4 regions of the Crystallibacter crystallopoietes genome follow, and region 4 is predicted to be linked to each of the others. Evidence: riboswitches for the same ligand, from Rfam matches in the RefSeq annotation. Region 4 holds a riboswitch; each other region holds the start of a gene.

Region 1 (7,190 bases), 620 kb from region 4:
GGTCACCAAGAACGGCCCGCAAGGTTCACGCGCTGCCGGCACGCTCGATGCCCTGTTCTCGAGCATCGGAATCGCCCTGCAGTACATCGCCCTGGCGCAGGCCGGGGCAGAAGCAGGACTGTGGCCGATTGTTGCCGGCCGCGTCGCCGCTGCCCTGGCCATCCTGCCGCTCGCCCGGCCGTCCAGCGCCAAACTGCGCGGCATCGGGACGCGTACGGTCCTGGCCGCCGCACTGACCGGAGGCATGGCGGCGCTGGCCCTCACGCTTTACATGCTCGCGGCCCAGCTGCAGTTGATGAGCATCGCGGTCGTTCTCTCGTCCCTCTATCCGGTGCTCCCCGTTGTCCTGGGCATCACCGTGCTGGGGGAACGGCTGACCGTGCGGCAGCTGGTCGGGTTGCTCAGCGCCGGCGCAGCCGTGGGCCTCATCACCTGGAGCTAATTGGCCCGATGACTGCAGGCCGGCCTCATCATCCGGCGTTACCCGCTCGACACATAAGTAAAACCAGTTTAGATCTCCGGTTTAAACAGTTTTACAGGTCATTGCAGATACCGGATTATCGATAGGAAGTGATAGGCAACACAAGGAGTTCTGCAACATGACCGGTACCGATCTGACGCCACGCGTCGTCACCCTAGGCACCGCCGGCGGCCCACGCTGGTGGACCGGCGAGAATGCCGGGAAGCGCTCGGGGATCGCCACCGCCGTCGTTGTTGGCGACAGCACCTACCTGGTGGACGCCGGCCATGGCGTGGGACGCCAGCTCATGCTCGCCGGGCTTCCGGTCAACTCGCTGCGCGGCATCTTCATCACGCACCTGCATTCGGACCACACGATCGATCTGGGCAGCCTGGCGATCTTCGGCATGTTCACGCTGAAGGAGAACCAGCACCAGATCAAGATCATGGGCCCCGGCGACCGCGGCGAGCTTCCCCCGGTTTCCGCGCGTGCCGCCGTCGCACCTTCGCCGGTCTTCCCGGAGAACCCGACGCCCGGCACCAAGGCGATGTTCACCCACCTGATGGCTGCCTACGCCACGGACCTGAACGACCGCATTCTGGACGCGCTGCGGCCTTCGCCGTTCGACTACTTTGTACCCGAGGACATCCAAATCCCGACGGCGAGTGGTTACCACCCGAACGAAAATCCGACTCCCGCCATGGAGGGCTTCGAGATCTACCGGGACGAAAACGTCACGGTGACGGCAACGCTGGTGAAGCATCCGCCGATCGCCCCCGCCTTCGCCTTCCGGTTCGACACCGTGCATGGCTCCGTCACCATCTCCGGCGACACCGCACCGTGCGACAACCTGGTCCGCCTCGCCGCAGATACCGATCTGCTGCTCCACGAGGCGATCGATTTTGACTGGGTGCAGCGCGCGTATGGCTCGGCGGCGAACTCCACCGGCCAGGCCTCCATCGACCACCACAAGAAATCGCACACCAGTGCCGCTGAAGCCGTCGCACTGGCCAACCGTGCAGGGGCAAAAGCCTTGGCCCTGCACCATTTAGTACCAGGCACCACGCCCGTGTCCGTGTGGGAAAGCGCCGGCGCCGACTTCGGCGGCCGCTTCTACGTCCCGAACGATCTTGACGTTATCCCCTTCGGTACTGACTCCACTGACCGTATTCTGGAAGAAATGGCCACTGTCCAATGAGTGCTAATACAATGACTCCCCCGCAGCCCCAGGCATCCTCCATCTCGGAGAGCCTGAACACGAAGCAGATGCGCCGTATCCTGGCCTCCAGCTTCATCGGCAGCGCCATCGAGTTCTACGACTTCATCTTGTATGCGATGGCAGCGTCCATCGTCTTCAACCAGGTGTTCTTCGCGAACGTCTCCCCCGCCGTCGGGCTGTTCATGTCCTTCGGCACCCTCGCCGTCGGCTACGTTGCCCGCCCGCTGGGCGGAGCGATCTTCGGCCACTTCGGCGACCGGATCGGCCGCAAGACCGTCCTGATCGTGTCCATGACCCTGATGGGTGCGGGCACCACGCTCATCGGCCTGCTGCCCACCACGGCGCAGATCGGTATGGCGGCGCCCATCCTGCTGGTGCTGCTGCGGCTTGTCCAGGGACTCGCCGTCGGCGGTGAATGGGGCGGAGCCATGCTGGTTGCCCTCGAGCACGCCCCGGCCAAGCGCCGCGGTTTCGCCGCCAGCTTCGCCAATATGGGCGGTCCCGCCGGCGCCGTGCTGGCCACGCTGACCGTTTCGGCCTTCTCCACCCTGCCCGAGGAAGCGTTCATGAGCTGGGGCTGGCGGATTCCGTTCCTGCTGAGCCTCGTGCTGATCGCCGTGGGCCTGGTCATCCGGCTCAAGGTTGCCGAGACACCGCTGTTCCTGGAACTCGAAGCCACCGCGGAAAAGAAGAAGATCCCGTTCGTCGAGGTCGTCACCAAGTACCCGAAGAACCTGGTGCTGGGCGTACTGGCCGGCATGAGCTCCTACACCGTGCAGGGCCTGATGACGGTGTGGGCCGTCTCCTACATCATCGAAGCGGGCGTGGACACCACCTCGGTCCTCAACATCAAGGCCGTCGGCGCCACCCTGACCATCGTGGCCATCTGGTTCGCGGCCCGCCTGAGCGATAAGTACGGCCGCAAGCCGGTCATGCTGGCCGGCATGATCGCCGGCGCCGTCCTGGCCTACCCCATCCTGTGGCTGCTGCAGACCGACACGCTGTGGGGCTTCGCCATCGGCCTGTTCCTGGCCAACGGCATCATCCAGGGCGTCATCTTCGGCCCGTTCGGTGCCTTCGTGGCCGAGCTCTTCCCCACCCGGATGCGCTACACGGGCGCCTCGCTGACCTACCAGTCTTCCTCGACCCTCGGCGCGGGCTTCACGCCGATGATCGTCTCCGGTCTGGTCATCGTCGCCGGCGGGGAGCTGTGGCTGGTCGGCCTGGTCTGGCTCCTGTCCTTCGTTGTGGCGGCCGTCTGTGTGCTGGCCACCAAGGAAGGCAAGAACATGGACCTGAGCAGTGAAATGAAATAAAAGTACGACGACGGCGGTGCCGGTTCCTGCGGGAGCCGGCACCGCTTGGTTAAGCGGCGTTTCGGTTAGCGGCGTTTCGGCTCAGCCGCTTCCGGTTCAGCCGCCCGGTCAGCCCGGCCTCCTCCCTGCTCTACCGCCCCGCTGCCCCGTCGCCAGCGCCGACGCTCTGGGCGCAATAATCCATCAGCGCGGTCAAGCGCCGGCTTAACCGCTGGCGCCCCGGGTAGGCGAAACAGATGTCGCTGTGGCCAATATGCCCGTCGATGGGAACGCAGACCAGCGGCAAGCCTTCGTAGCTGACATCCAGCGGAGGCCGCTGGACCAGGACCGTATAGCCCAGTCCACGGGCCACCATCCCGCGCACAGCTTCAAAACTGGTCGACCGCCAGGCAATTTTCGGGTCGAGCCCGGCGTCGCGCAGGTTCGGCAGCTGGTTATCGCGCACCGAGGGAATGTCCAGCAGCACCATGTCGTCCGAGGCGAGCTCCGGCAGGGCGATCTTCGCGCGGCCGGCCAACCGGTGCTCCGCCCCCAGCAGGATATAGGGCCGGCCTTCCTTGATCACCCGCATTTCCGCGCCGCCGGTGACATGCCGCGTGTGGGTCAGCACGGCGTCGAGCCTGCCCTCCAGCATCTGCAGCTGCAGCTCGTCGGCCGCTCCTTCGGTGATGGTGAGCTCCAGTTTGGGATTCGGTGCCGCGAAACCCGCCGTCATCAACGGGACCCAGAAAGCCGAGAGCGTGGTGTAGCAGCCGATCGCCAGCGGCCCGGCCAGCTCGCCGTGCCGCTCCTCGATCCGGGCCTGGATCTCCTCGGCTTCGCGCAGGAGCACCTGCGCGTCCTTCAGGAAGCCCCGCCCGGCGGTGGTCAGGGTAATGCCTTTCGCCTTCCGCCGGACGATCAGCTGGGTCCCGACGGCCTTTTCCAGCTCGTTGATGGCCAGCGACATTCCCGCCTGCGACACATGGCAGGCCTGTGCGGCGCCGCTGATGGAGCCGGACTCCGCGACGGCCACGTAGTACTGGATCTGGCGCAAGGTGTACCGGAACATAAGGAAAGCCTATCCAGTTGCGCCCGCTTCCACAGTTACCCTGGCTAGCGAACTACCCGGGCTTATGGTCCGGAGCCGGGGTCTGCGCCACGGCGTACCGGCCCACTTGCCACGGATCGATGGCCGGCACGGCAAGCTTGCTGTAGCCGGCAACGTTGCGGGACACCACCGTCAGGCAGTACCGGACGGCCGTGGCCGCGATCAGCGACTCCACCGCCGGAACATCCGGGCGGCTGGACATTGGCCCCCAGACCGTCGCGACCTTCAGGTCCACCGGCAGGATGAAGCCATCAAAGCGCTTGGTCAGCTCCGCAAGCCAGCGGCCGTCGTCGTTGTTTGACGCTGTTTCCTGCTGGGCGTGCGCGGCTCGCAGTTCCCCAACGGTCAACGCGGAGATGAAGATGCGCAGGTGTCGGCGCTGCTGCAGGAAATCGACGACGGCGGCGTGCGGCTCGGCGCTACGCACCTCCGTCACCACATCCGTATCAAGCAGCAGGCCGGCTTGCTCCCTCACGAGCCCGGGTTGATCGGGCCGGCGGCAGCAGACCTGGCGGCGGCAGCGCGGCCGGTGCGCAGGAGGAAATCAACAAAATCCTCCCGGGCGGCTGCTACTTGCTCGTAGTCATTGAGGCTCATTACGCGCAGATCCTGGCGCGCAGGGGAAATACTGGTCATGAAAAACGGTGCCGGGCACCGGTCCTTTCGCGTGCTCTTGCCCGCACCATCTGCCAACGGCGAATGCAGGCCGCTTCGTCATCCGAACCACCCAGAGAGCGTGGGGTTGGTATGCGGCCAAGTCGGAGCTTAGCGACCGCAGTTCCTGAAGCTGTTGAGAGTATGCCACGGGTTTGGCACCTGCGTCACGCACTGTTGTTCATGCTGTGTAACAGGACGAGAACCAGCGACTTGGAGCGACATCTTGCCCAATCCGAATGTTTACCTGTGGGCAATCGTTTGGCTATCTGCGTCCGTGACCATATAGTAGGAGTGCTTCACGAGATGTGACGGGCAACACAGTCGGCTAGCCGGTGGTGTTGCAAAGGCTCCGACCGGTCACGCACCAACCCCATGTTCGTGGGTGGTTCGGATGACGAAGCGGCCTGCATATTCGCAGAACGACGAGGTTCTAAGGGGGACCCGTGCGGGCAAGAACTATCGAGAGAACGAAATGATGAATACATACTCAACAGCACACGACCGCAACCACACCGACCAGGCCGCGAGCCTTCCGGACGAAAGCATCTTTGACGAATGGGTGGATGTCCGGATCCACATTGAAGCCGAGCTCAGCCTGGTGCAGTTCTGCCAGCAGGGCGTACAGAAGATGTTCTACTCAGAGGACATCGACGCTGTACAAAAGGCCGCCCTGGACTCCGACGGCACCGCCCAGTGGTGCGAGAAGTACGCAAAACTGCTCATTCCCAGCACCCGCAGCGGCGCTGGCAACCGCTTCTTTTCGCTGGTGCGGATGGAAATGGACCCCGCGGACAGGTAACCGCCGCAATATCGTCATAAGTTGTCAGACCGGGCTGGTAGAAGTTAATTACGTCTATCAACATCGCGGACGCCGGAAATCAACTCAGGGATTCCGGCGCCGGCGGCACCGTCAGCCCGGGAGGCCTTGTGTTCCTGCTTGAATCCGAATCAGCCGGTGCCGAACCGGAGCTGGTCTTCACTGCCAGTGACCTGGTGGTCGCCGCCGGCTGCGAGTACCAGCTGCTGCGGAAGCTGGACGAGAAGCTGGGCCGCACGCCCAAGGCCGTCTTCGCTCCGGACGAGATGCTGGAGCGGACGGCCGTGCTCGGCGATGTCCATGAGCACCGGGTGCTGCAGGAATTCAAGGACCGGTTCGGGGTCGGCGTTGTGGAGATTGCCGAAACCACCGGCTACACCCGCCCGGAGCTCACCGCCAAGCATGCCGAATCCATTGCAGCCCTGGAGACCGGGGCGGACGTTGTGTTCCAGGCATCCTTTTTTGACGGCACCTTCCACGGCCGCTCGGATTTCCTCGTGAAGGAGAACGACGGCGGGACGTTGCGTTACGCGGTGTATGACACCAAGCTGGCCCGCCACGCCAAGGTGACCGCCCTGCTGCAGCTTGCCGCCTACGGCGACCAGCTCGCCAAAGCCGGAATCACGCCCTCCCCCACGGTCACGCTGGTGCTGGGAAACGGCGTGCACAGCAACCACAGCCTGACGGACATCCTGCCCGCCTTCAAGGAACGCCGGGCCCGGTTCCTGGCCATCACCGGCCAGCACCGCGGGCAGCCGGATGCGGTGGCCTGGAATGACGAACGCTATACGGCCTGCGGCCGCTGCGATTACTGCTCGGAGCAGGTCAAACTGCACCGGGACCTGCTGATGGTTTCGCACATGAGCACCACCCGCCGGCGGCAACTGATGGCAGACGGGATCCGCACCATCGACGATTTCGCCGCCATGCCGCTGCCAGCGGGCGAAGGTTCCGGCGGGACGTTGGCCAGGCTGCGGGACCAGGCGCGGATGCAGACCGGTGTCCAGGAGCCGGACGGATCGGTCGAGTTCACGGACAAAGACGGCGAACCCCATAAGGTCGCCTACAGGGTCTTGGAGCAGAACGCCCTGGCCGCGCTCCCCCGCCCCAGCGAGGGTGACATTTTCTTCGACTTCGAGGGGGATCCGCTCTGGCAGGATGCCGCCGGCGTCTGGGGCCTTGAGTACCTGTTCGGCGTGGTGGAGAACCCGGTCTCGCCGCGGGACAAGCCGCCGTTCCTGCCGTTCTGGGCGCACAGCCGTGCGGAGGAAGGCCGGGCCCTGGCCAGTTTCCTGGATTACGTGGCGCAGCGGCGCGAACGGTATCCGGACCTGCACATCTACCACTACGCCAACTATGAAAAGGCGGCCCTGCGCCGGCTGTCGCTGCAGCATGTCCTGGGCGAGGACGCCGTGGACGGGCTGCTGCGCGAAGGCGTGCTGGTCGACCTCTACGATACGGTGCGCAACAGCCTGCGGATCTCGGAGAACTCCTACAGCATCAAGAAGCTCGAGCCGCTGTACATGGGTAGCAACCTGCGCAGCGGAGATGTGACGGACGCCGGGGGCTCGGTGGTGGCCTATGCCCATTACTGCGAGGCACGTGATGCCGGCCGGGCCGATGAGGCGGCG
Region 2 (7,190 bases), 1.7 Mb from region 4:
GGATCGGGCAGGAGCTCTCGCCGGAACAGCTGCGGTTCGGCGATCCGGATGTCCACGCGTGGTTGTCGCGGCTGGAGTCCCTGCGCGAAGCCATTTCACGGGAATTCAGTCCGGACCAGGTCACTGTTGGTGCCGCCCTGCATTCGGTGCGCGGGGTGCCCGCCGACGTGCTGCCGGTCATTGCCGAGAAGCTGCCGCCGGAGATTCCGCTGCACATCCACCTTTCCGAACAGCCCGCCGAAAACGAAGCCTGCCTGCAGGCCACCGGGCTGACCCCGACGGCGCTGCTGCGCCGGAGCGGCCTGCTCACCCGCCGGCTTTCGGCCGTCCACGCCACCCACCTGACGGAGCAGGACATCGCCATGCTCGGCGCCGCCCATGCCACCGTGGTGATGTGCCCGACTACCGAGGCGGACCTGGCGGACGGCATCGGTCCGGCAGCGGCACTGCGCGACGCCGGGGCGCGCATCGCGCTCGGCACGGACCAGCACGCCGTCGTCGATCCCTGGCTGGAAATGCGGGCCCTCGAACATGGCGAACGGCTCCGGTCCGGCCAGCGCGGCTGGTTCCCGCCCGAAGCCTTGCACGAGGCGGCCTCGGACGCCGGCGCCCGCTCGCAGGGCAGAAGGCTGCCCGGGTTCGAACGGGGGAAGTACTGCGATCTGATGGCGGTGGACCCCGGCAGCCTGCGCACCATCGGCTCGCAGCCGGACCAGCTGGCACTTTCCGCCACCGCGCAGGACGTCAGGACCGTCGTCGTCGGCGGTCGCCTCGCCGCCCGCCAAGGCATCCACGCGACGCTGGGCGATCCCGCCCGGCTGCTCGCGGCAGCCATCACCGACGTCGACGCCGCAGCAACCGGCGACACCGCAGCCAAGGGAGCCCTCCAAAAATGACCGCTAGCAAGTCCACGCTGATCACCAACATCGGCGAGCTCATGACCCAGGACCCGGCACGCGGGGCCGGCTCAGTGCTGCGCGACGCCGCCGTCGTTATTGAGGGTGAGCGGATCAGCTGGATCGGACCCGCTGGCCAGGCGCCGCAAACCGATGAAATGTACGACGCCGAAGGCCGCGCGCTGCTGCCGGGCTGGGTTGATTCGCACACCCACCTGGTGTTCGCCGGGGACCGGACTGCTGAGTTCGAGGCGCGGATGGCGGGGGAAAGCTATGCGGCCGGCGGGATCGCCGTGACCACCGGGGCCACCCGGGCCGCGGACGATTTCGACCTGACCCGGCTGCTGATGGGCCGTGTCGCCGAGGCCGTCGCCGGCGGAACAACGTATTTGGAGACGAAGACCGGTTACGGGCTGGATGTGGAGCACGAGGCGCGGTCCGCGCGCATCGCCTCCACGGTGGCGGACCAGGTGACCTATCTGGGTGCCCATCTGGTTCCGGACGGGATGGACGCGGATGCCTACACGGAGCTGGTCTGCGGCGAGATGCTTGAGGCGGTCCGGCCATACGTGCAGTGGGCTGACGTGTTCTGCGAGCGCGGCGCCTTCAACGAGGAGCAGTCGCGTCGTGTGCTGGCAGCGTGCCGCGATGCCGGGCTCGGACTCCGCGTGCACGGCAACCAACTGGGCGAGGGGCCGGGCGTGCAGCTCGCCGTCGAGTTCGGCGCCGCCAGTGTGGACCACGTCAACTATCTGGCGGACACCGATGTGAAAGCGCTGGCCGACAGCTGGTCCGGGTGGGACCGCGCGGCCGGGACGGGGGAGCGCGGCACCGTGGCCACCTGCCTGCCGGCCTGCGATCTCTCGACCAGGCAGCCCTTGGCACCGGGACGGCAACTGCTCGATGCCGGCGTCGAAATCGCCCTGGCCTCCAACTGCAATCCGGGCACTTCCTACACAAGCTCGATGAACTACTGCGTGACCACGGCGGTCCTGCAGATGGGACTGAGCGTCCAGGAGGCAGTCCGGGCGGCGACGTTTGCGGGCGCCCTTGCCCTGGGCAAGCACGTTGGCGCCGACGTCGACGGTCAGCGGGCGGTGGGCTCGATCGCCGTCGGACACCGGGCCGACCTGCATCTGCTTAACGCGCCCTCGGCCACGCATCTGGCCTACCGGCCCGGCATGCCGCTGACCGCCGCGGTCTGGCGCGCGGGCGTGCAAGTGCGCTGATTTTCGCCGCTGATTGCCTGCCGCTCCCATGGGTACGCTGACCCGGGATGCCGGCTGCCGCTACTTCGCGGTCCAGCCGGGATTTCGTCCCGTCAGCCCCAGCAAACGGTCCAGCAGCGGTGCATCGGCGGGAATCTCGATGACCGGGCCGAACAAGCCCTCGCGGGCTTCGCCTTCCTGAGCAGAAAGCTCGGCAAATTCGTAGGCCGCCTGCAGGTTGGCGGTGTCGGCGTCGAACGACTGGCCCGTGGCCGCGGCCAAATCCCAGCCGTGCACCACCAACTCGTTGGTAGCCACCAGGCCCATGAGCTCGGCCGGCATGGTCACGCCGCCGGCCTGCGCCATACCTTGCCAGGCGGACGGATGTTGCCAGGCAGCCGCCAGGTCATCCAGGCGCTGGGGGAGGAGGTTCCGCCAATCCGGGTCCAGATTCGCAGCCGAGGGACGATTGTCCGGGGCGTCGGGCGGCACAGAGTCATAGCCCGGCTCCATCGATGCTTTGGTCGCCGCGTCCCTGAACGCGACGGTCAGGCCCATGAAGTGATCGAGCAGGTCCCCGACACTGTAGTACTCGCAGGGCGTTGGCCCGGCCAGCTGACCGTCCCCGATGCCCTTGACAATTTCCGCCACCTGCCGCGCGGCTGGTTCCAGATTGAGCACGCCGGGCCTCCCTCTCCTTCGGCTGTTTATTTGTCTTTTGACCTTCGCACGCGGGTTCCCCGGCGTCCAGAGCCAGGCCGCGGGATTGCGCCGATCCGTCCTTGTTGAGCACGCTCCCAGCAGGAGTTGGCAAGATAGACCCATGCAGAGCCAGACCGCAGCCACCGACACCGTGCCCCGCACCCGCCGTTACTACCGCGCCGAAGTGCTGATAGTTCTGGGGCTCTCCCTGGGTCAGTCTGCCGTCTACGCCATTGTGAACCTGCTGGAAAAGATGACGCGGGCGCCGCTCGGGTCGCAGACCACGGCGCTGAATCCTGTCCTGAACGAGCGGGAGCTGTTCGACCTGCTCTACCAGCTGCTGGCAATCTTCTTTGCCCTGGTCCCCGTGGCGCTGGTGCTGTTCCTGCTGACGGCACCGGGCGAACGCGCCCGCGAGGCCTTCCGGAAGATCGGGTTTACCTTCTGCCGGCCGGGCGTGGACTTTGGACTGGGCTTCGGTTTGGCCCTGCTGATCGGTGCGGGCACCTTAGGTGTCTATGCGGGCGGACGCGCCCTGGGCATTACGACGGCAATAGTCCCGGCTGCACTGGACGAATACTGGTGGACTGTCCCGGTCCTGGTTCTGTCCGCCTTGCGCCACTCGGTGCTGGAAGAAGTCGTTGTGGTCGGCTACCTCTTCAACAGGCTGGCCAAGCTGGGCTGGGGCACCTGGACCATCATTTTCACCAGCGCCGTGATCCGAGGCAGCTACCACCTGTACCAGGGGATCGGGCCTGGCATCGGCAACTTCCTGATGGGCCTCGTCTTTGGCTATGCCTACACCCGCACCAAACGCGTGATGCCGCTTGTGATAGCCCATGCCGTGCTCGACATCGCAGGGTTCGTTGGCTACGCCCTCTTCGGCTCCGCCATCGGCATCGGCGAATAACTTCTCCCGCCGCGGCGTCTTCCCAGTGTCCGGCAAATGAAATGCTCCGCTTTGGATACTGGCTCAGTAGAGCCAATACCAAAGCGGAGCGAAAGCCTCCGAAAAGGTGCAGTTAGAGTTCGACGATGCCCTTGTCGGTCTCGAACCGTACGGACATGATGCCCGGGGTGCCGTTCGGCGCCGTCCAGGCAACCTTGACATCATCCAGCAACGCGTCGATCGGTGTTCCCAGCCAGTCCGCCACACGCGTGGAGGAGCCGCCGATGGTCAACCCGATCAGCTTCGCCGTCGCAGGATACGCCTTCGACGGGTGCAGCTCCTCGGTGCCCTCGTCCCAGCGCAGCATGTACGGAACCTGCGGGTCCGCGATAAGGCCCTTAATGCCGATCTGCTGCCAGGTCAGTTCGCGGCCGTCCGGGAACTTGCGGCCGCCCGGCACCGCATGGCGGCCCAGCCGCTCCTCGAACGGAGCCAGATCGTCAACCTCGACGCACCAGCCCATCCAACCGCCGCCTGCTTCGGAGCGGGCACGTACGGCCTGGCCGAACGGCGCCTTGTCCGACGCGGGGTGGTTCAGCACCTCGACGACCTCAAGATAATGATGGTCCGTCAGGGGGAAAATCATGTTGCGGGTTCCAAAGCGGGGATGGACGCCGCCCTTGACGGCTTCGATACCCAGGGCTGCCGAAATCCGTTCGGTTGTAGCCGCCAGGCCATCGGGTTCACAGGCATATGAGACATGATCGAAACGCATGCCTCATTTTGGCATTTTGTGATGTGCCTCTCGACTAAGGGTGTCCTAACTGACATTCACACGCCGTCACATACTTGCTGAAAAAGTGCCCGTCGCCGAACCTAGATACAGGTCATGAGTGCCAGCAACAAGCCCCGGCTAGCTGGCCGGCAACCCTCCAACCGCGGTGGGGTGCCCCGGGTGAGGACCAGGCTCCCGCCATCAGGCGGGACGCAAGCGCGGGTCACCCGAGGAAAAATGCCGGAAATCCGGTTCCCGGGCAGACCCCTTTGAGACAAGAGGGAGTTCCACATGTCAAACGACTGGTCATTCGAAACCCGCCAGATCCATGTAGGCCAGGAGCCGGACACCGCAACAGGCGCGCGTGCCCTGCCCATCTACCAGACGACGTCGTTCGTCTTCCCGAGTGCCGAAAGCGCGGCCAACCGTTTCGCGCTGGCCGAGCTGGCGCCCATCTACACGCGGATCGGCAACCCGACCACCGAGGCCGTGGAGAACCGGATTGCGAACCTGGAAGGCGGCGTCGGAGCACTGCTGCTGTCCTCCGGCCAGGCGGCGTCCACGTTCTCCATCCTGAACGTCGCCGAGGCGGGCGACCACGTCGTCGCCAGCCCGAGCCTCTACGGCGGCACGTACAACCTGCTCAAGAACACCTTGAAGAAGTTCGCCATCGAGGTGACCTTCGTCGAGGATCCGGACAACCTGGACCAGTGGCGCGCGGCCGTCAAGCCGAACACCAAGGCGTTCTTCGGCGAGGCCGTGTCCAACCCGCGCCAGGACGTGCTCGACGTCGAAGGCATCAGCGCCATCGCCCACGAAGCAGGCGTGCCGCTGATCGTGGACAACACGCTGGCCACCCCGTACCTGATCCGCCCGATCGAGTGGGGCGCCGACATCGTGGTCCATTCGGCCACCAAGTACCTCGGCGGCCACGGCAGCGCCATCGCCGGCGTGATCGTGGATTCGGGCAACTTTGACTTTGCCAAGGATCCGGAGAAGTTCCCCGGTTTCAACACGCCGGACGAGAGCTACAACGGCCTGGTCTTCGCCCGCGACCTCGGCGTCGGTGGCGCGCTCGGCGCGAACCTGGCCTACATCCTCAAGGCCCGCGTCCAGCTGTTGCGTGACCTCGGCTCCTCCGCCGCTCCGTTCAATGCGTTCCTGATTGCCCAGGGCCTGGAGACACTGAGCCTGCGCGTGGAGCGGCATGTGGAGAATGCGCAGAAGGTGGCCGAATGGCTTGAAAAGCACGACGCCGTTGCCTCCGTTGCCTACGCCGGCCTGCCTTCCAGTCCCTGGTACGAGCGCGGCCGTAAGTACGGGCCCAAGGGTACCGGCGCCATCATCGCGTTCGAGATCGCCGGCGGGCTCGAGGCCGGCAAGCGCTTTGTCGACGGACTGGAACTGCACTCCCATGTGGCCAATGTCGGCGACGTCCGCTCGCTGGTCATCCACCCGGCGTCGACCACCCATGCCCAGCTGTCCCCGGAGGCGCAGGCCGCCGCCGGTGTCACGCCGGGACTGGTCCGGCTGGCCGTTGGCATCGAGCACATCGACGACATTCTCGCGGACCTCGAAGCCGGTTTCCGCGCATCCAAGGGTGCCGCCTGAGCGCGGCCTCATGAAGGAATCACAGGCATAGCATTGACAACTCTGCAACCACAGGAGCTGCTGGACACGGTGGCGGACGGCATTTTGCGTTACGCGTCCATCGGAGCCCTCGAGCTGGAAACGGGCGGTTTTCTGCCCGAGACCGTTCTGGGCTACGAAACCTGGGGCACTCTCAACGAGGATGCCTCCAACGCCGTGCTCATTGCGCATGCCTTGACCGGCAGCACCCATGTGGCGCGCGGAGATACGGATGAGGCGGGCTGGTGGGATGCGCTGGTGGGGCCCGGCGCCACGATCGATACCAACGAGTACTTCGTGGTGGCGGCCAATATGGTCGGCGGCTGCTACGGCTCCACCGGCCCGTCCTCCCCGGCGCCTGACGGCAAGCCCTGGGGCTCGCGCTTCCCGCTGGTGACCATCCGCGATTCGGTCCACGCCGAGGCGCGGCTGGCCGACCAGCTGGGGATCCAGCGCTGGCATGCAGTTCTCGGCGGCTCCATGGGCGGTGCCCGCGCGCTGGAATGGGCCGCAACCTACCCGGAGCGGACCGCCCGCTGTGCGGTGATAGCCTGCGGTGCGGCAAGCACTGCTGAGCAGATCGCCTTCGCACAGGCGCAGGTGCTGGCCATCCGGCTCGATCCGAACTTCAACGGGGGCGACTACTACCAAGGGAATGCGCCCGACGCCGGCCTCGGCATCGCGCGCAGGATCGCGCACATCAACTACCGGTCCGAGCCCGAATTCGAGTACCGCTTCGGCCGCAATGCCCAGGGGACCGAGCAGCCCTTCGGCAGCGCCAACCCGGCAGAGCGCGGGCGGTATGCCGTGGAAAGCTACCTGGACCACCAGGCCAACAAACTGGCGGGCCGGTTCGATGCAAACAGTTACATCCTGATGACCGAAGCCCTGATGAGCCACGACGTCGCGCGCGGCCGCGGCTCGGTGCAGCAGGCCTTGGCAGACGTCGACACGGACTTCTTCATCGCCGCGGTGGACTCCGACCGGCTGTACTTCCCGGAGCAGTCGCGCCAGCTGGCCGAAGCGCTGCCCACACCGCCCAAGGTGCACATGATCGAGGTGCCCACCGGCCACGACGGCTTCCTGACGGA
Region 3 (7,190 bases), 990 kb from region 4:
ATGGCGCGGTAAGCCTGCTGGGATGCCTCGGCTGTGGGCAGGCCGTTGAAGAACTGGAAGTCCTTGCCTGTTCCCGCCAGCTCGTCTTTGACGGCGCGGACAATACGCGCCATCAAGTCCAGATCTCCGGCGCCGTCCTTCAGCCCGGCCACATTTTGGATACGGGCAATCTCCACGGCGGAGGCCTCCGTGAAACGGGCGTTGGCACGGTGATAGACGATGACGGGCAGCGAAGTCGCCCCGGCGATGGCCCTGACGTATGCCACCAGACCCTCTTGCGGGCTGCTGACAAGGTAAGGAGGGAAGAGCAGGATGCCGTCGGCTCCGGCCGCTTCCGCCAGACCGACCTGTTCCTTGGCGAGAGCCAGCGCCCCACCGGCTCCCGCATAGACCGGCACGCGGCCCGCGGTCGTAGCGACGGCGGTGGTCACCACATCGGAGAGTTCGACCAGGGAAAGAGCGTGGAATTCGCCCGTCCCGCAAGCGACGAATATGCCGCCTGGCTTGAACTGCAGCCCATGCTCCAGATGTTCTTTGAGTGCGCCGTGATCCACGGAATCATCGCTGGCGAAGGGAGTAATGGGAAAGAACAGCACACCGTCAAGCATTATTTGATCTCCTTGGTAGCTAAAGGACCGGCGCTTCGTTGTCGCCTGCACTCCTCTGACGATAAGCGCCCTCGTCGATGCGCGTCCAAGCTAAAATAGGCACAGAACAATACAAGGAGCGCATTGATGTTTACGCTGATCCAGCTGGAGTCCTTTGTCGCGGTAGCTGAAGAGCTGCACTTTGGCGCGGCAGCCGAGCGGCTCAACATGACGCAGCCGCCGCTGAGCCGGCAGATCCAGCTATTGGAAAAGGAACTGCATGCCCAGCTCTTCGACCGCACCAGCCGCAGAGTCGAGCTGACGGCTGCGGGACGGACGCTGCTGCCCAGCGCCCGCCAGATCCTTGACCTGTCCATCAAAACGCAGCTGGACGTCCAGCGCGTGGCAACAGGGGACGCCGGCGCCGTCACTATTGGCTACACCGCCATCGCAGGCCAGAGTGCGCTGCCTCGGCTCCTGAGGCGCTCCGCCAGTGAACAGCCAGGCGTCTCCCTGCTGCTGCGCGAACTGGTTTCCACGGACCAGATGGACGGGCTGGTGAAAGGCACTGTAGACATCGGGCTGCTGCGGCCCATCGTTGCCCGGCCGGGCATTAAGTACCGGCCGGTGATGCAGGACCGACTGGTGATTGCCTTGCCCGCGGAGAGCCCGCTGCTGGAGGAGAGGGAGTCCTTGCCGCTGCAGGCCCTGAGCGGTGAACCCCTCATGATGTACTCGACCAGCGAGGCCCGTTACTTCCACGACCTGGTGCTGCGGCTGTTTGCCAGCGCAGGCGCGGAGCCCCGGATCACCCAGTACGCCAGCCAGGTCCCGGCACTGTTGGCCTTCGTGGAAGCGGGCTTGGGCGTGACACTGGTTCCGGCGTCGACGCGGGCGTTTTCGCCGCCGGGGGTACGGTTCCGCGAGATCGAGGGCTCCCACGGTACCCAAGCGCTGAACCGCGTGGACCTCGAAGTTGCGTGGAACGAGAACAATACCAACCCGGCGGTTCTGAAGCTTCTGAGCCTGCTGGACGGGAACCTGGACGACCCATCCGCCGACGCCGCCGATTAGACCCGACCTGGCAACGCTGCTGTTCGGTGCGATCCGCGGCCGGTCCCTGAACCGAAGCAGCCGCCGTCGTTATTTTGCCGCGGTTTCCTCAGATGTAGGCGGGCTGTTCGAGCCGACGGAACGCGGAGCCGTGGAAGACCAGCGGTTCGTGGGCGCCATCGTGCGTGGAGAGGCCATGGACGCGCAGTAGCACCACGTGGTGGTCGCCGGCTGGGACTTCCTGCTCCACGGAGCACTCCAGCCACAGCGCGGCATCCTCGAGGAAGAGGGCGCCTTCGTCCGTGGAGTGCAGGGGCAGGCCGGCGAAGCGGTCACCGGTCTTCGAGGCGATCTGGCGGCAGACGCCGTCGTGCCCGGTACCGAGGATCGACACGCCGATCCGGCCGGCCTGGCGGACAACCGGCCAGGTGCGGGAGGTGTTCTGCACTGCGAACATCACCAGCGGTGGGTCCATGGAGACGCCGACGGTGAAGGAAGAAGCCACGATTCCCTGCGGCTCGCCATCGACCAGAGCACACAACGCGGCGACGCCGGAAGGGAAGCGGCCGAAGGCGTTGCGGAGGGTGTCGGGCTGCAGGTCGTCAGTCAGGGGCATCGCGGGCATTCCTTTGCCATCAGGCGGATCCGCTGGCCCGGGTTCAAGACGCGGGGCGGATACGCGGTACTTGCCGAACCGCTGTTCTTCGGTACGGCCGAATCATCACCTGGAGCACCCCGCTACGCACGAGAGGGTTGCCGGCCAACAAGCCAGGGCTTGATGTTGGCGCTCATGATTCAGCTATCACGCTAAGAGCTTGACCGGCCGCCGGTCAAGCCAAGGCAATAGTAGGTAACGCGCGGTCAGGCCGTCAGGGGGTGGGCCGTGTAGTGCAGGACTGATCTCTTTTGCTGCTCCGTCAGTTCCTGGGCGACGCCGCAGGCGGCGCAGACCAGCACGTACTGTCTCGCCCGGACGATCGGGGAAGCCGGAGCTCCGGCTCTGCCCAGGTGCTTGTCCAGGCGGTGTTCGCCTATCGAATCGCAACGGGCGCAGTGCAGGTCAAGGGCGGCCAGGGTTCGCATGGCCAGTCGGCGGGGCAGATTTTTCACGGCAGATCCTTGGGGCGGGAGAAGTGCGCGGATGAAGGCAAAGCTGTGGTTCGTGGCTGAGTCCCGCAGGGACAGGTATTGAGGTTCTTCCATGGTAGGGACGCGGCGCACTGACGACAATGACCGTAATGGGAAAGAGATTCTCGCCGTTGGCCCGACATGGCGCCGTTATCAAGTGGCCGGCCGTGCCGCCCCGGCTACGCTGGGTGAAACAACAGCCATCGGGCCAGTGCAGGGCCTGTGAACGGGGGAGGCAGCTATGGAATCGTCGTCGGAAATGCCGGCCGATTGGCAGCGGGCGCTGTTGGTTATGGCCCACCCGGATGATCCGGAGTACGGAGCCGCAGCGGCCGTGGCCCAGTGGACCACGGCGGGCAAGAGCATCGGTTACGTGTTGGCGACGCGGGGCGAAGCGGGCATTGCCGGGCTCGATCCCCAAGAGTCGGCGGTGATCCGGGCCGAGGAGCAGCGCCGGGCCTGCGGGCACGTCGGCGTCGAAGACCTGGAGTTTCTCGACTACGCGGACGGCAGGATCGAGAACACTCCCGGTCTGCGGCTGGATATCGCCCGCGCGATCCGCCGGCACCGGCCGGACGGCATCATTACCCTGAACTTCGGCCAGACCTGGGGGCCGGGCAGCTGGAATTCGCCCGACCACCGCCATCTGGGAACAGCCGTCATGGACGCGGTGGCGGACGCGGCTAACGAGTGGATCTTCCCCGAGCTCAGCGCCGAAGGTCTGCCGCCGCATGCCGGCGTGCGCTGGGTGGGCGTGTGTTCCATGCACCCCACGCACTGGCTGGACGTCGACGAGGACAGCATTGAACGGGCCGTCCGGTCCCTGAGCGAACACCGGCGCTATCTGCAGGCACTGAGCCCAGAGCCCGTTGAGGTCCAGGCCCGGCGCCAGATAGAGCTGACCACCGGTGGTCCCGAAGCCTCTGCCCGGAGGGTCGGGTTCGAGCTGTACCGGTTCTAACCCGGCCTGCGGTTCAGAACTCTTCGGTATCGACGTCCGCCTGCATGGCCGGAGTGTAGCGCGGGCCGTGCACGGTCTGCTCGTTAATCAGCGTGTCCGCGCGCTTGAGCACCTCCTCACTAAGGACGACGGCGTCGGCCGCCAGGTCCTCGTCCAGGTGGGGAACGCTGGTGGTTCCCGGGAGCGCGATGACGTGCTCGCCCTGATGCAGCAGCCATGCGATGGCCAGCTGCGCCGGAGTACAGCCGGCTTCCTTGGCCAGGCCCGCGAACTGATCCACGAGCTCAAGGTTCCGCGGGTAGTTCGCGGCGGAGAAGCGCGGCATCGCCCGGCGGATATCCGATTCGGGCAGCGCTGCGACGTCGCGGATCTTCCCGGTGAGGAAGCCGCGGCCCAGCGGGCTGAACGCGACGAAGGCCGTGCCGAGTTCGGCGCACGTGGCCAGCGCGCCGAGCTCGGGATTGCGGCTCCAGAGCGAGTACTCGGTCTGGAGCGCGGCAATAGGGTGGACGGCATTTGCCCGCCGCAGCGTCGCCGCCGAAACCTCGGACAGACCGATCCCGCCGATCTTGCCTTCCTGGACCAGTTCGGCCAGGGCGCCCACGCTGTCTTCGATCGGAATGTCCTGGTCCCAGCGGTGCAGGTAGTAGAGGTCGATGTGGTCTGTGCGGAGCCGGCGCAACGCCTCTTCGCACGTGGTTTTGAGCGTTTCCGGCCGGCCGTCGATCACACGTTTGCCGTCAACACTGGTCATGCCGCATTTGCTGGCCAGGAAGAATTCGTCGCGCCGGGAACCGAGTACCTCGCCGACCAGTGTCTCGTTGGCCGTGGCCCCGTACAGCGCCGCAGTATCAAAGTGGACGACTCCGCTGTCCAGCGCATGCCGGAGCAAATCGGCGGCAGCTTCCCGCGAGGGCGGGGTTCCGTAGGCGTGGCTGAGATTCATGCAGCCCAGACCGATGCTGCCGACTTCCTGGGTGCCGATGCGGCGAGATTGCACTGTTGAGTCCTGTCGATTGGGGCTGTTCTGTCCGGAACTGTCCTTACTTTCTTAGCACGAGCGGCCCGCAGCCCGCAGAAGGCCTGGGCGGTAAGACCCTGTCCAAATCGGGCCGCGGACACTAACGTGATGGAGGGATACTTCTATTCGGCCAGCGGACGACGGTGGCCTGGCTGCGCAGGAAGGACCACCATGGGCAGGCTCATCATCCAGCAGTTCACCACGATGGACGGCTACGCGGCCGAGCCCGACGGCGGCCTGCGGTTTATGGACCAGATCCGCGGCTGGACGTCCATTATGGATGCCAACGCCCGCCTGCTCGAAGGCTGCTCCGCCATCCTGCTCGGCCGGGTGACCTACTCGATGTTCGCCGCTTACTGGCCCGGCGCTGATCCGAGGCAGGAGCCCATCGCGGAGCCAATCAACCGGCTGCCTAAGCACGTGGTGTCCAGAACTCTGCAACGGGCTCCCTGGGGCGACGGCGAGGCGCAGGTCATCGGCGACAACATTCCCGCCCGGATCCACGAACTCAAAGACACCGAGAGCGGTGACGTCATCGTCTGGGGTTCGCTGACGCTGACACGGCTGCTGTTCCGCAAGGAACTGGTGGACGAGCTGTACCTGCACATGCTGCCCACCGTGCTCGGCGAAGGGCTGCCGGCGTATCCGCCGTCGGCCGCCGGGGAAAAGTTTGTCCCGCACAGCGCCGAGGTCCTGGAGCCCGGCGGTGTCGCTGTCCGCTATACCGTCCGGTAGGAGAGACGCATGAAACTTCCGGTAATGCCCCCGGTCGCCCCGATGCTGGCGAAGCCCCTCAGCGAGATTCCCGACGGCGACATGAGCTTCGAACCCAAATGGGACGGGTTCAGATCGATCATCTTCCGCGACGGGGACGACGTCGAAATCGGCAGCCGCAACGAAAAGCCGATGAACCGCTACTTTCCCGAAATCATCGAAGCGGTCAAGAAGAACCTGCCGGAACGGTGCGTGGTCGACGGCGAAATCGTCCTGGTCGGAGCTTCGGGGGACCGGCTGGACTTCGAGGCCCTGCAGCAGCGGATCCATCCCGCGGCCAGCCGGGTGAAGCTTCTCGCCGAGCAGACGCCGGCCAAGTTCGTCGCCTTCGACCTGCTGGCCCTGGGCGATGAGGACCTGACCGGCGAGCCCTTTGCCGAGCGGCGTGCCCGCCTGGCAAAGGCCCTCGCCCACGCGCAGCCGCCGATCCATCTGACGAATGCCACGGCGGACCACGGCGTGGCCGTGCGCTGGTTCCATGAGTTTGAAGGCGCCGGGCTCGACGGCGTGATCGCCAAGCCGCTGGACGGCCTGTACCAGCCGAACAAGCGGGCAATGTTCAAGATCAAACACGAGCGCACGGTGGACTGCGTGCTCGCTGGCTACCGGGTGCACAAAAGCGGCCCGGACCGGATCGGCTCCCTGCTGCTCGGGCTCTATAACGACGACGGTGAACTCGCCAATGTGGGCGTGGCCGGTTCGTTTTCGATGCAGCGGCGCCAGGAGCTGTTCGAGGAACTGCAGCCGCTGGTTACTACCTTCGATGACCATCCGTGGGCGTGGGCGAAGCAAGAAGAGGGCACCCGGACCCCGCGCAATTCCGAAGGCAGCCGGTGGAGCGGGGGCAAGGACCTGTCTTTTACGCCGCTGCGCCCGGAGCGCGTGGTCGAAGTGAAGTATGACCACATGGAGGGCGAACGGTTCCGCCACACCACCCAGTTCGCCCGCTGGCGGCCGGACCGGGATCCCCGGTCCTGCACCTACGAGCAGCTGGAAGAACCGGTGAAGTTCAACCTGGATGAAGTACTCAATCCCGGGAACGGCTGATCTGGGTCGCGGCCGCCGGCCGCGGCCCGGGCGCCATTTCCTAGGCGGTCTTGCGCCGGAAGGGATGCGCCGGATAGACGCCGAGGATCCGGATTTCGGTGGTGAAGAAGTCCAGTTCCTCAAAGGCGTGGATCATCGCCGTGTCTTCGGGGTGGCCTTCCACATCCACCATGAACATCGTGGCCGCGAACTCGCCGCCGACCATGTAGCTTTCCAGCCGGGTCATGTTGATGCCGTTAGTGGCGAAGCCGCCCAGCGCCTTGTAAAGGGCTGACGGAACGTTCCGGACGCGGAAGACGAAGCTCGTCACCGCCGGGCCCGCGAGCTCTTCGCGGCTGGGGATCGGCTGCTTGTCCGCCAGCACCACGAAGCGCGTGGTGTTCGTGGGATCGTCCTCGGCATCATGGGCGAGCACATCGAGTCCGTAGAGTTCGGCTGCCATCGGCGGTGCGAGGGAAACCTTGGCCGGATCCTGCCATTCGCTGACCTCGCGGGCAGACCCGGCAGTGTCGCCGGCGATGACAGGCTTCAGTCCGAGCTCGCGGATGAGCTTGCGGCACTGCCCCAGCGCATGAATGTGGCTGTGGACTTCCTTCGCCTGGTCAATGCTGGTGCCGGG
Region 4 (7,190 bases):
GCAGGAAGCCCAGTCCCATCGAGGACGCGATCAGTTCCGCCGCCACCAGGAACAGCCACGCCTGCGCCAGCGCGAGCCGAAGTCCGGAAAAGACCGAAGGAACGACGGCGGGAAGCTGCACCGTGGTCAGCAGTTTCAGACCCTTGAGCCCGAAGGCGCGGCCCGCTTCCACCAGGTTGCGGTCCACGTGGCGCAGCGCCAGCGACACCGTGGTGAAGACGGGGAAGAAGGCGCCGATCAGGATCAGCGTGACCTTGGAGTCCTCGCCGATCTTCATCCACAGGATCAGCAGCGGGACCCACGCCAGGGACGGGACCGCACGCAGGGCACCGATCAGCGGCGCCAGCAGGACGTCGGCCCAGCGGGAGAGGCCCACAAGCGCGCCGAAGGCCAGGCCCAGGGCGGCGCCGAAGGCGAAGCCGATCAGCACGCGCTGCGTCGAGATCGCAATATGCGTTGCGAGTTCGCCGCGCTGGATCAGGTCGGCCGCGGCCTCGAAGACCATGGCCGGCGGCGGCAGCTGCACCACGCTGAAGAGGCCAGCGGACGTGCTCCACTGCCAGGCCGCGATGAGCGCGCCGGGAATGAGCAGTCCAAGGAACAGGCGCGCCCAGCCATTGTCCAGTACCCCGGCCGGGGACCATCCGTTTGCCGGGGAACGGTCCGATGAAGGACCGGCCGGACCCGGCTGAGCTGCGCCTGCGGTTGTTATCGTCACGCCAGTAGCCTCGAGGCCTTCTTTACTGGTGGCGATAACGCTGTTGCCGGTGGCTCCCGGATTCCCGATGTGTGTCATCAGGATTCCTTGATGGCTGACGGATCAGCCTTGAGCACCAGCGAGTCTACGAGCAGCGTGTCGACGGCGTCGTCGATCTGCTTCTGGCTGGCCACGTCGCCGGTTTCGACGAAGGCCGGGCCAATCTTCTCCAGCACCGCGCGCTGCACTTCACCCGGCGCCGGATCGACGTCGAGGTTGCTGCGCTCGGTGATCACCGTGGTGGCTACCTCAAGGTCCAGTCCGGCCACGTCGGCGAGGATCTGCGCGGTCTCTTCCGGGTTCTCGGCGGCCCAGACGCGCGCCTTCTCATACGCGTTGACCACGGTCTGCGCCAGCTCCGGCTCTTCTTCGAGGAAGGACTCGGTGGCGTTCAAGAAGCCGTAGGTGTTGAAGTCGAGGTTCCGGTAGAACAGCTCCGCGCCCTCCTGCTCGGCGCCGGCCATGATCGGATCCAGACCGGACCAGGCGTCCACAGAGCCGTTGTTCAGTGCGCTCCAGCCGTCGGCGTGCTGCAGGTTCTGCACGGTCACGTCCTCCGGGGTCAGCCCGGCCTCCTCGAGGGACTGCAACAGGAAGAAGTACGGATCCGTGCCCTTGGTGGCGGCCACGGACTTGCCCTTGAGGTCTTCGACCTTCTCGATGCCGGACTCCGGCAGCGCCACCAAGGCGGACCACTCCGGCTGCGAGTAAAGGTCGATGGTCTTGATCGGCGAACCGTTGGCGCGGGCCAGCAGCGCGGCGGAACCGGCGGTGGACCCAACGTCGACGGCGCCCGAACGCAGCGCCTCGTTGGCCTTGTTGGAACCGGCGGACTGGATCCAGTTGACCTCAACGCCGTCCTCGGCCAGCGTCGCTTCGAGCCAGCCCTTTTCCTTGATGATCAGGCTCAGCGGGTTGTAGGTGGCGAAATCGATGTTCAGGACACCGTCGCCGGCGGCTCCCGCAGCGGCAGTGGCTTCGGAATCCTCGCCGGCCACGCAGCCGGTCAGGGCCAGGGAGGCGGAGGCGGCGACGGCGGCCGCTCCGAAGAGGGAACGGCGGGAAAAGCGGCTGGCAAGCGACATGATTGATCCTTCAAAAGTAGTGCGGAACAGGAGACGATCCGCGGAACACGGGGGTAAACGGGCCGCAACGGACCCGGCATAGCTCAGGGGAAAACAGGGGAGTACGACGGCGCAACCGGCCGCCGCACCAGCCGGACGGCGTTAGTGGCCGTCGACGCCGAGGCTGGCCAGCAGGGAGCTGCGCATTCGGGCCAGCTCCACGGAACCACGGTCACGCGGGCGGTCGCCGGGGACATCGACGGTACGCACGATGGTGGCGCCGTCGTGCTCTTTGCCGGTTTCCTTGCCCAGCACGATGATCCGGTCGGCCAGCTGCAGGGCTTCGTCGACGTCGTGCGTGACCAGCAGGACGGTGGTCGGTTCGGCGGCGTGGACGTCCAGCAGCAGGTCCTGCATCTTGATCCGGGTCAGCGCATCCAAGGCGCCGAAGGGCTCATCGAGCAGCAGCACGCCGGGGTTACGGGCGAGGGCTCGGGCCAGCGAGGCGCGCTGGGCCATGCCGCCGGAGACCTCGCGCGGCCGGTGCTTGGCGAACTTGTCCAGCCCCACCAGCTCCAGCAGGCGGGCGACCTTGGACTTGCCCTGCTTCGCGCTGGTGCCGGTGGGCAGGCCGATGGCCACGTTGGCCTGCAGCGTGTGCCAGGGCAGCAGCCGCGGTTCCTGAAAGGCGAAGGCGCAGCGCGCATCGATGCCCTGGACCGGCGTGCCGTCGATGTCCACGGAGCCGGCGCTGGGGGCGTCGAGGCCGGCTGCGGCGCGCAGCAGGGTTGACTTGCCACAGCCGCTTGGACCGAGGATGGCGAGGACTTCACCACGCCGGACGTCAAAGTTGATGTCGCGGAGCACGGTGTGGGCAGCGTTCCCGGTGCCGAAGGTGCGGCGCAGCCCGCGGAAGGAAACAGGCAAGGCCGAGGCATCGTAAGCCGGGTCAACGGCCGTGCTGCTGGAAGAGTCCGGGCTGGAAGGGGCCGTCGGCCGCGCGGACGGGATTACTGCAGTCATGAAAGATCACTCCATCGATCCTGGCAGTAGCACCCTACGGATCAAGCCTTGCGGCGCAGCTTTCGCTTAGCCGTTCCCGTGGCTTGTCACCTCGTTATCGCCGGGAACCAGGGGAGGTTTCCAACGACCAGGGTTGCTGCGGCTTCATCGATCCAGGTCTCTCGGCCGCTCGGGATGGTCAAGGCCAACTAAACTGCACGCAGGACCCATTCGGCAAGGCGGCTGTAACAATCCCGCGTAACAAAAGCTGCGCCCCGGGCCCTAACCGCCGTCCACCCTTGGCCCTAACCGCCGTCTACTGTGCAGATAATGCCCTTTCCCCGTGGGCAAAAGGGCATTATCTGCACAGTCAATGAGAGACAGCAGCCAGCGGGAGGCAGCCGCGCAGATTGCCGGGGAGACTACTTCCAGAGGCGCTTGGTGGCGAGCTCCGCGCCCTGGCCCAGCGCCTCGAGCTTGGCGATCGCGATCTGCGGGTGCACGCGTCCGCCCAGGCCGCAGTCGGTGGAGGCGATGACGTTTTCGCGGCCCACCAGGCGGGCGAAGCGCTCAATCCGGTCCGCCACCAGTTCGGGATGCTCGACGACGTTGGTCGCATGGGAGACCACGCCGGGAATGATGGACTTGCCCTCGGGCAGCTTGGTGTCTTCCCAGATGCGCCACTCGTGCTCGTGCCGGACATTGGCGGCCTCGAAGGAATACGCGCCGGCGTTGATCTGCAGCACGGAATCGATGATGTCCGCGAACGGGATGTCGGTCGTGTGCGGGCCGTGCCAGGAGCCCCAGCAGACGTGCAGCCGGATCTGCTCCTGCGGCAGGTCGCGCAGCGCCCATTTGGTGGCCTCGACGCGCAGTTGGATGAACTTCAGGTAGTCCTCCAGACTGGGCTCCGGGTTGATCTGGTCCCAGCTCTCCGCCAGGGACGGGTCATCGAGCTGGACCGTCAGGCCGGCGTCGATAATCGCTTTGTATTCCTCACGCATGGCATCGGCGCAGGCGTACAGCAGCTCTTCGTCCGTCTTGTAGTACTCATTGGCCACGCGGGCGCAGGAGCCCGGGGACAGCGCGGCCACGAAACCCTCGGACAGCCCGGCGGCGTCGAGGCCCTTCTTCAGGTTGGTTGCATCCGACTGCACCAGGTCATGCCCGGTGTAGGTCAGCGGCCCGGCGATCTTCGGCTGCGTGACGGACTTGCGGTGCGCCAGAATGCCCGACGACGGATCGTTGTAGGCGTCATTGAACTTCTGCCGGTCGCGCCGGTCCGGGAAGGATGTGAGCACAATGTTGCCGGGGGAGGAGCGGCGCACTTCGGCATCGGCCCAGCGGTCCACATTGGTCGGCTCCAGTCCGCCCAGGCGCGCGAAGGAGTAGTTCCACCAGGCGCCGTAATCAACGGAGCTCGCCATGGCGTGCCCGTACTCGCCGTCGTTCGGTATATCGATGCCCAGGTTCCGCTGGCGGGCGACGACGTCGATCACCGAAGTTTCGAGCAGGTCCAGGAATTCCGGGGTAATTCCGTTGGCATCCTTGGACTCGTTGGCGGCCAGCAGCTCCGGCGTCCGCGGCAACGAACCGGCGTGGGTGACGCGGATGTGGTCGGTGTTTGAGGACATGGTGGAGTTCCTTTCCATCGGTCCTGGCAGTAGCACCGTTGCCCGTGGTCAGCCTGACGGCTTGTGCAAGGGGGCGGGTTGCTGCGGCTTCATCGATCCAGGTCTCTCGGCCGCTCGGGATGGGTCCTCCCACTAAATGGCATTTGGAGTTGCCGGCGCAAGTCCGCCTACCGCGGCCTGGCATTCCCGAGTGAATGTGACGCAGGTAGGCTGGCGGCATGGCGCATCAGAATGATCCCGAAGTCATCAAGCGGCTCCTGAGCACCCCGGCGCGCTGGGCCGTGGTAGGCCTCTCCAACAACCCGCGTCGCGTGGCGCTGAGTGTGTCCCGCTACATGATGGACCGGTTGGGCATGGAGATCATTCCGGTCAGCCTCAAGGGCGACGACGTCCACGGGCAGAAGGGGTACAAGAAGCTGGCGGAGATTCCCGGCGAGATCGACGTGGTGAACTGCTTTGTGAACTCGCACAAGGTCGGGCCTGTGGTGGACCAGGCGATTGAGGTCGGGGCGAAGGCCGTGTGGCTGCAGCTCGGCGTGATCGACGAAGCCGCGGCGGAACGGGCCAAGGCCGCCGGGCTCGACGTCGTGATGGATACCTGCCCGAAAATCGAGGCGCCGTACCTCGGTTTGTAGCCCCGCATTCACATAACTTCATCTTTGTTTCGGGGAGCCCGGCTCCTCGGCATACTGAACTCCAAGATCAAGAGTCCCAACGACAAGCTCTGGCTGGTTGGGCGGCAACCCTCTCCCGTAGTGGGGTGCCCCAGATGAGGATCTGGCCGCGCACAAACCGTGTCCGGCAAGTACGGCCCCCTCCCGGCTGCGTCCCCTTACCTCGAATCTACGTGGTTGTTGCGCGCCGCAGGCAGGCGGGAGCCTCTGCCCCAGGAGCACATCATGTCCGATAACGTATTCGCAACGGCCGCCGCCAAGTACCGGCCGATCTTCGCCCGCATCGCCGCCGGTGCACTGGACCGTGAACAGGCCAGGGAACTGCCGTTCGAGCAAATCGGCTGGCTGAAGGAAGCCGGCTTCGGCGCCGCCCGCATCCCCGCGGAATTCGGCGGGGACGGCCTGAACTGGGAAGAATTCACCCAGCTGCTCATCGAGCTTGCCGCGGCCGACAGCAACATCCCGCAGGCCCTGCGCGCGCACATCGCCCTGACGGAAGAACACCTCTACCACCACCACCGCGAAGACCGCAGCGTCTGGCTGCAGCGCTTCGCCAACGGCCAGCTGGCCGGCAACGCGTGGACCGAGCCGGGCGTCGGCGGCACCGGCACTGTGCTGGACGAGGCCGGCGGCAAGCTCGTGCTGAACGGGCGCAAGTTCTACACCACCGGCACCATCTTCGCCGACTGGATCGACGTGACGGCCAAACGCCCTGACGGCACCGACGTCTCCGTCATCATTTCCACCAAGACCGCCGGCGTGGAGACCTTCGACGACTGGGACGGCTTCGGCCAGCGGCTCACGGGCAGCGGGACCACGGTGTTCACCGACGCCGAAGTGGGCCCCGCCAACGTCTCCGCCTTCGCCGACCGCTTCCCCTACCAGACCGCCCTCTACCAGCACATCCTGCTGGTCAGCCTGGCCGGCATCGCCAAGGCCGTGGTCACCGACGTCGCGGCGAACGTGCGCGAGCGGAAGCGCGTCTTCGGCCATGGCAACGCCCCGCTGGTGCGCAACGACGCCCAGATTCTGCAGGTTGTCGGCGAAATCAGCGCCAAGGCCTACGCCGCGGAAGCCACCACCCTGCGCGTAGCTCAGACCCTCGACCGGGTCTTCGCTTCAAGATTGCAGAACGACGACGCCGAAAAGGCGGCCAACATCGCCATCGAACTTGAATCCGGCCAGGCGCAGATTGTGCTGAGCGCTCTGGTGCCCGACGCGGCGGGAGCCCTGTTCAATGTGCTGGGTGCCTCGTCGACCAGCACGGGGAAAGCGCTGGACCGGCACTGGCGCAACGCCCGGACCGTGGCCACGCACAACCCGTTCATCTACAAGTCGCGGATCGTCGGCGACTGGGAGGTCAACGCCACGGAACCGCCCTATGTCTGGACCATCGGTGTTGCCGGCGCCGATGCGGAACGCCGAACCGCGGCAGTCTAGCCTTTCCACTGTGAGGCGGGTTACGGCATGTGACGGACCGCTTTTTCGTGGACCGGTGACTGGCCCCACACTGAACGTGTAACCATCCCGAGCGGCTGAGAGACCTGGCTCTATGACGCCGCAGCAACCCTGGTCACGACGAATCTCCCTGGATTCGCGCTGATAACAAGGAACTTGTCGAGGGCTGCGCCGAACAAGCGCAGTAAGACCTGTTCCGTAGGGTGCTACTGCCAGGACCGATGGAGTAAGCGCCTCAACCGGTCCTTCCCACTGCCTTCCGCCGTGGTCCGATCGGATGTGCGCTGCATCTTCTCGGCTGACGCCACAGGAGAGACAGTAATGAGCACCACCACAAACCCTTCCCCGCCGAAGAAAATGACCACGAAGGTCGCCGTAGCCAGCTTCATCGGCACGACGATCGAAGGCTATGACTTTGTCCTGTACGGGCTCGCGGCGGCCACCGTTTTCGGGCCATTGTTCTTCGCCCCGGCCGAACCGCTGGTCGGCACCATCGCCGCCTTCGCCACCTATGCCGTCGGCTTCGTCGCCCGTCCGGTCGGCGGCATTCTCGGCGGCCACTTCGGTGACCGGATCGGTCGCAAGACCGTGCTTGTTGCCT

The links. A riboswitch is a leader RNA that binds a small molecule or an ion and turns the genes downstream of it on or off. The one in region 4 is predicted to bind S-adenosylmethionine.
Region 1: linked by a shared signal. The riboswitch ahead of AC20117_RS11125 (hypothetical protein) and the one ahead of AC20117_RS08390 (cobalamin-independent methionine synthase II family protein) in region 4 are both predicted to bind S-adenosylmethionine.
Region 2: linked by a shared signal. The riboswitch ahead of AC20117_RS16225 (bifunctional o-acetylhomoserine/o-acetylserine sulfhydrylase) and the one ahead of AC20117_RS08390 (cobalamin-independent methionine synthase II family protein) in region 4 are both predicted to bind S-adenosylmethionine.
Region 3: linked by a shared signal. The riboswitch ahead of AC20117_RS03735 (flavin reductase family protein) and the one ahead of AC20117_RS08390 (cobalamin-independent methionine synthase II family protein) in region 4 are both predicted to bind S-adenosylmethionine.

Annotation. Positions count from the first base shown of each region.
Region 1 covers NZ_CP018863.1:2,381,279-2,388,468, reverse strand. Annotated here, with positions in the region: gene AC20117_RS11150 (DMT family transporter) at 1-442, shown strand, start outside; gene AC20117_RS11145 (MBL fold metallo-hydrolase) at 600-1,658, shown strand; gene AC20117_RS11140 (MFS transporter) at 1,670-2,995, shown strand; gene AC20117_RS11135 (LysR substrate-binding domain-containing protein) at 3,126-4,046, opposite strand; gene AC20117_RS11130 (PIN domain-containing protein) at 4,099-4,560, opposite strand; gene AC20117_RS23290 (hypothetical protein) at 4,557-4,721, opposite strand; SAM riboswitch class IV at 4,750-4,872, opposite strand; SAM riboswitch class IV at 5,037-5,204, shown strand; gene AC20117_RS11125 (hypothetical protein) at 5,215-5,541, shown strand; gene AC20117_RS11120 (TM0106 family RecB-like putative nuclease) at 5,670-7,190, shown strand, end outside.
Region 2 covers NZ_CP018863.1:3,502,719-3,509,908, forward strand. Annotated here, with positions in the region: gene AC20117_RS16200 (amidohydrolase family protein) at 1-896, shown strand, start outside; gene hutI (imidazolonepropionase) at 893-2,125, shown strand; gene AC20117_RS16210 (TIGR03086 family metal-binding protein) at 2,186-2,785, opposite strand; gene AC20117_RS16215 (CPBP family intramembrane glutamic endopeptidase) at 2,928-3,716, shown strand; gene AC20117_RS16220 (VOC family protein) at 3,829-4,470, opposite strand; SAM riboswitch class IV at 4,581-4,695, shown strand; gene AC20117_RS16225 (bifunctional o-acetylhomoserine/o-acetylserine sulfhydrylase) at 4,762-6,081, shown strand; gene metX (homoserine O-acetyltransferase MetX) at 6,115-7,190, shown strand, end outside.
Region 3 covers NZ_CP018863.1:765,152-772,341, reverse strand. Annotated here, with positions in the region: gene AC20117_RS03745 (5-dehydro-4-deoxyglucarate dehydratase) at 1-611, opposite strand, end outside; gene AC20117_RS03740 (LysR family transcriptional regulator) at 735-1,661, shown strand; gene AC20117_RS03735 (flavin reductase family protein) at 1,750-2,256, opposite strand; SAM riboswitch class IV at 2,318-2,436, opposite strand; gene AC20117_RS03730 (hypothetical protein) at 2,502-2,750, opposite strand; gene AC20117_RS03725 (PIG-L deacetylase family protein) at 3,010-3,729, shown strand; gene AC20117_RS03720 (aldo/keto reductase) at 3,743-4,729, opposite strand; gene AC20117_RS03715 (dihydrofolate reductase family protein) at 4,922-5,485, shown strand; gene AC20117_RS03710 (ATP-dependent DNA ligase) at 5,495-6,571, shown strand; gene AC20117_RS03705 (prephenate dehydratase) at 6,612-7,190, opposite strand, start outside.
Region 4 covers NZ_CP018863.1:1,758,074-1,765,263, forward strand. Annotated here, with positions in the region: gene AC20117_RS08375 (ABC transporter permease) at 1-796, opposite strand, end outside; gene AC20117_RS08380 (aliphatic sulfonate ABC transporter substrate-binding protein) at 796-1,842, opposite strand; gene AC20117_RS08385 (ABC transporter ATP-binding protein) at 1,984-2,844, opposite strand; gene AC20117_RS08390 (cobalamin-independent methionine synthase II family protein) at 3,246-4,457, opposite strand; SAM riboswitch class I at 4,469-4,583, opposite strand; gene AC20117_RS08395 (CoA-binding protein) at 4,676-5,092, shown strand; SAM riboswitch class IV at 5,158-5,271, shown strand; gene AC20117_RS08400 (acyl-CoA dehydrogenase family protein) at 5,357-6,571, shown strand; SAM riboswitch class I at 6,651-6,817, shown strand; gene AC20117_RS08405 (MFS transporter) at 6,911-7,190, shown strand, end outside.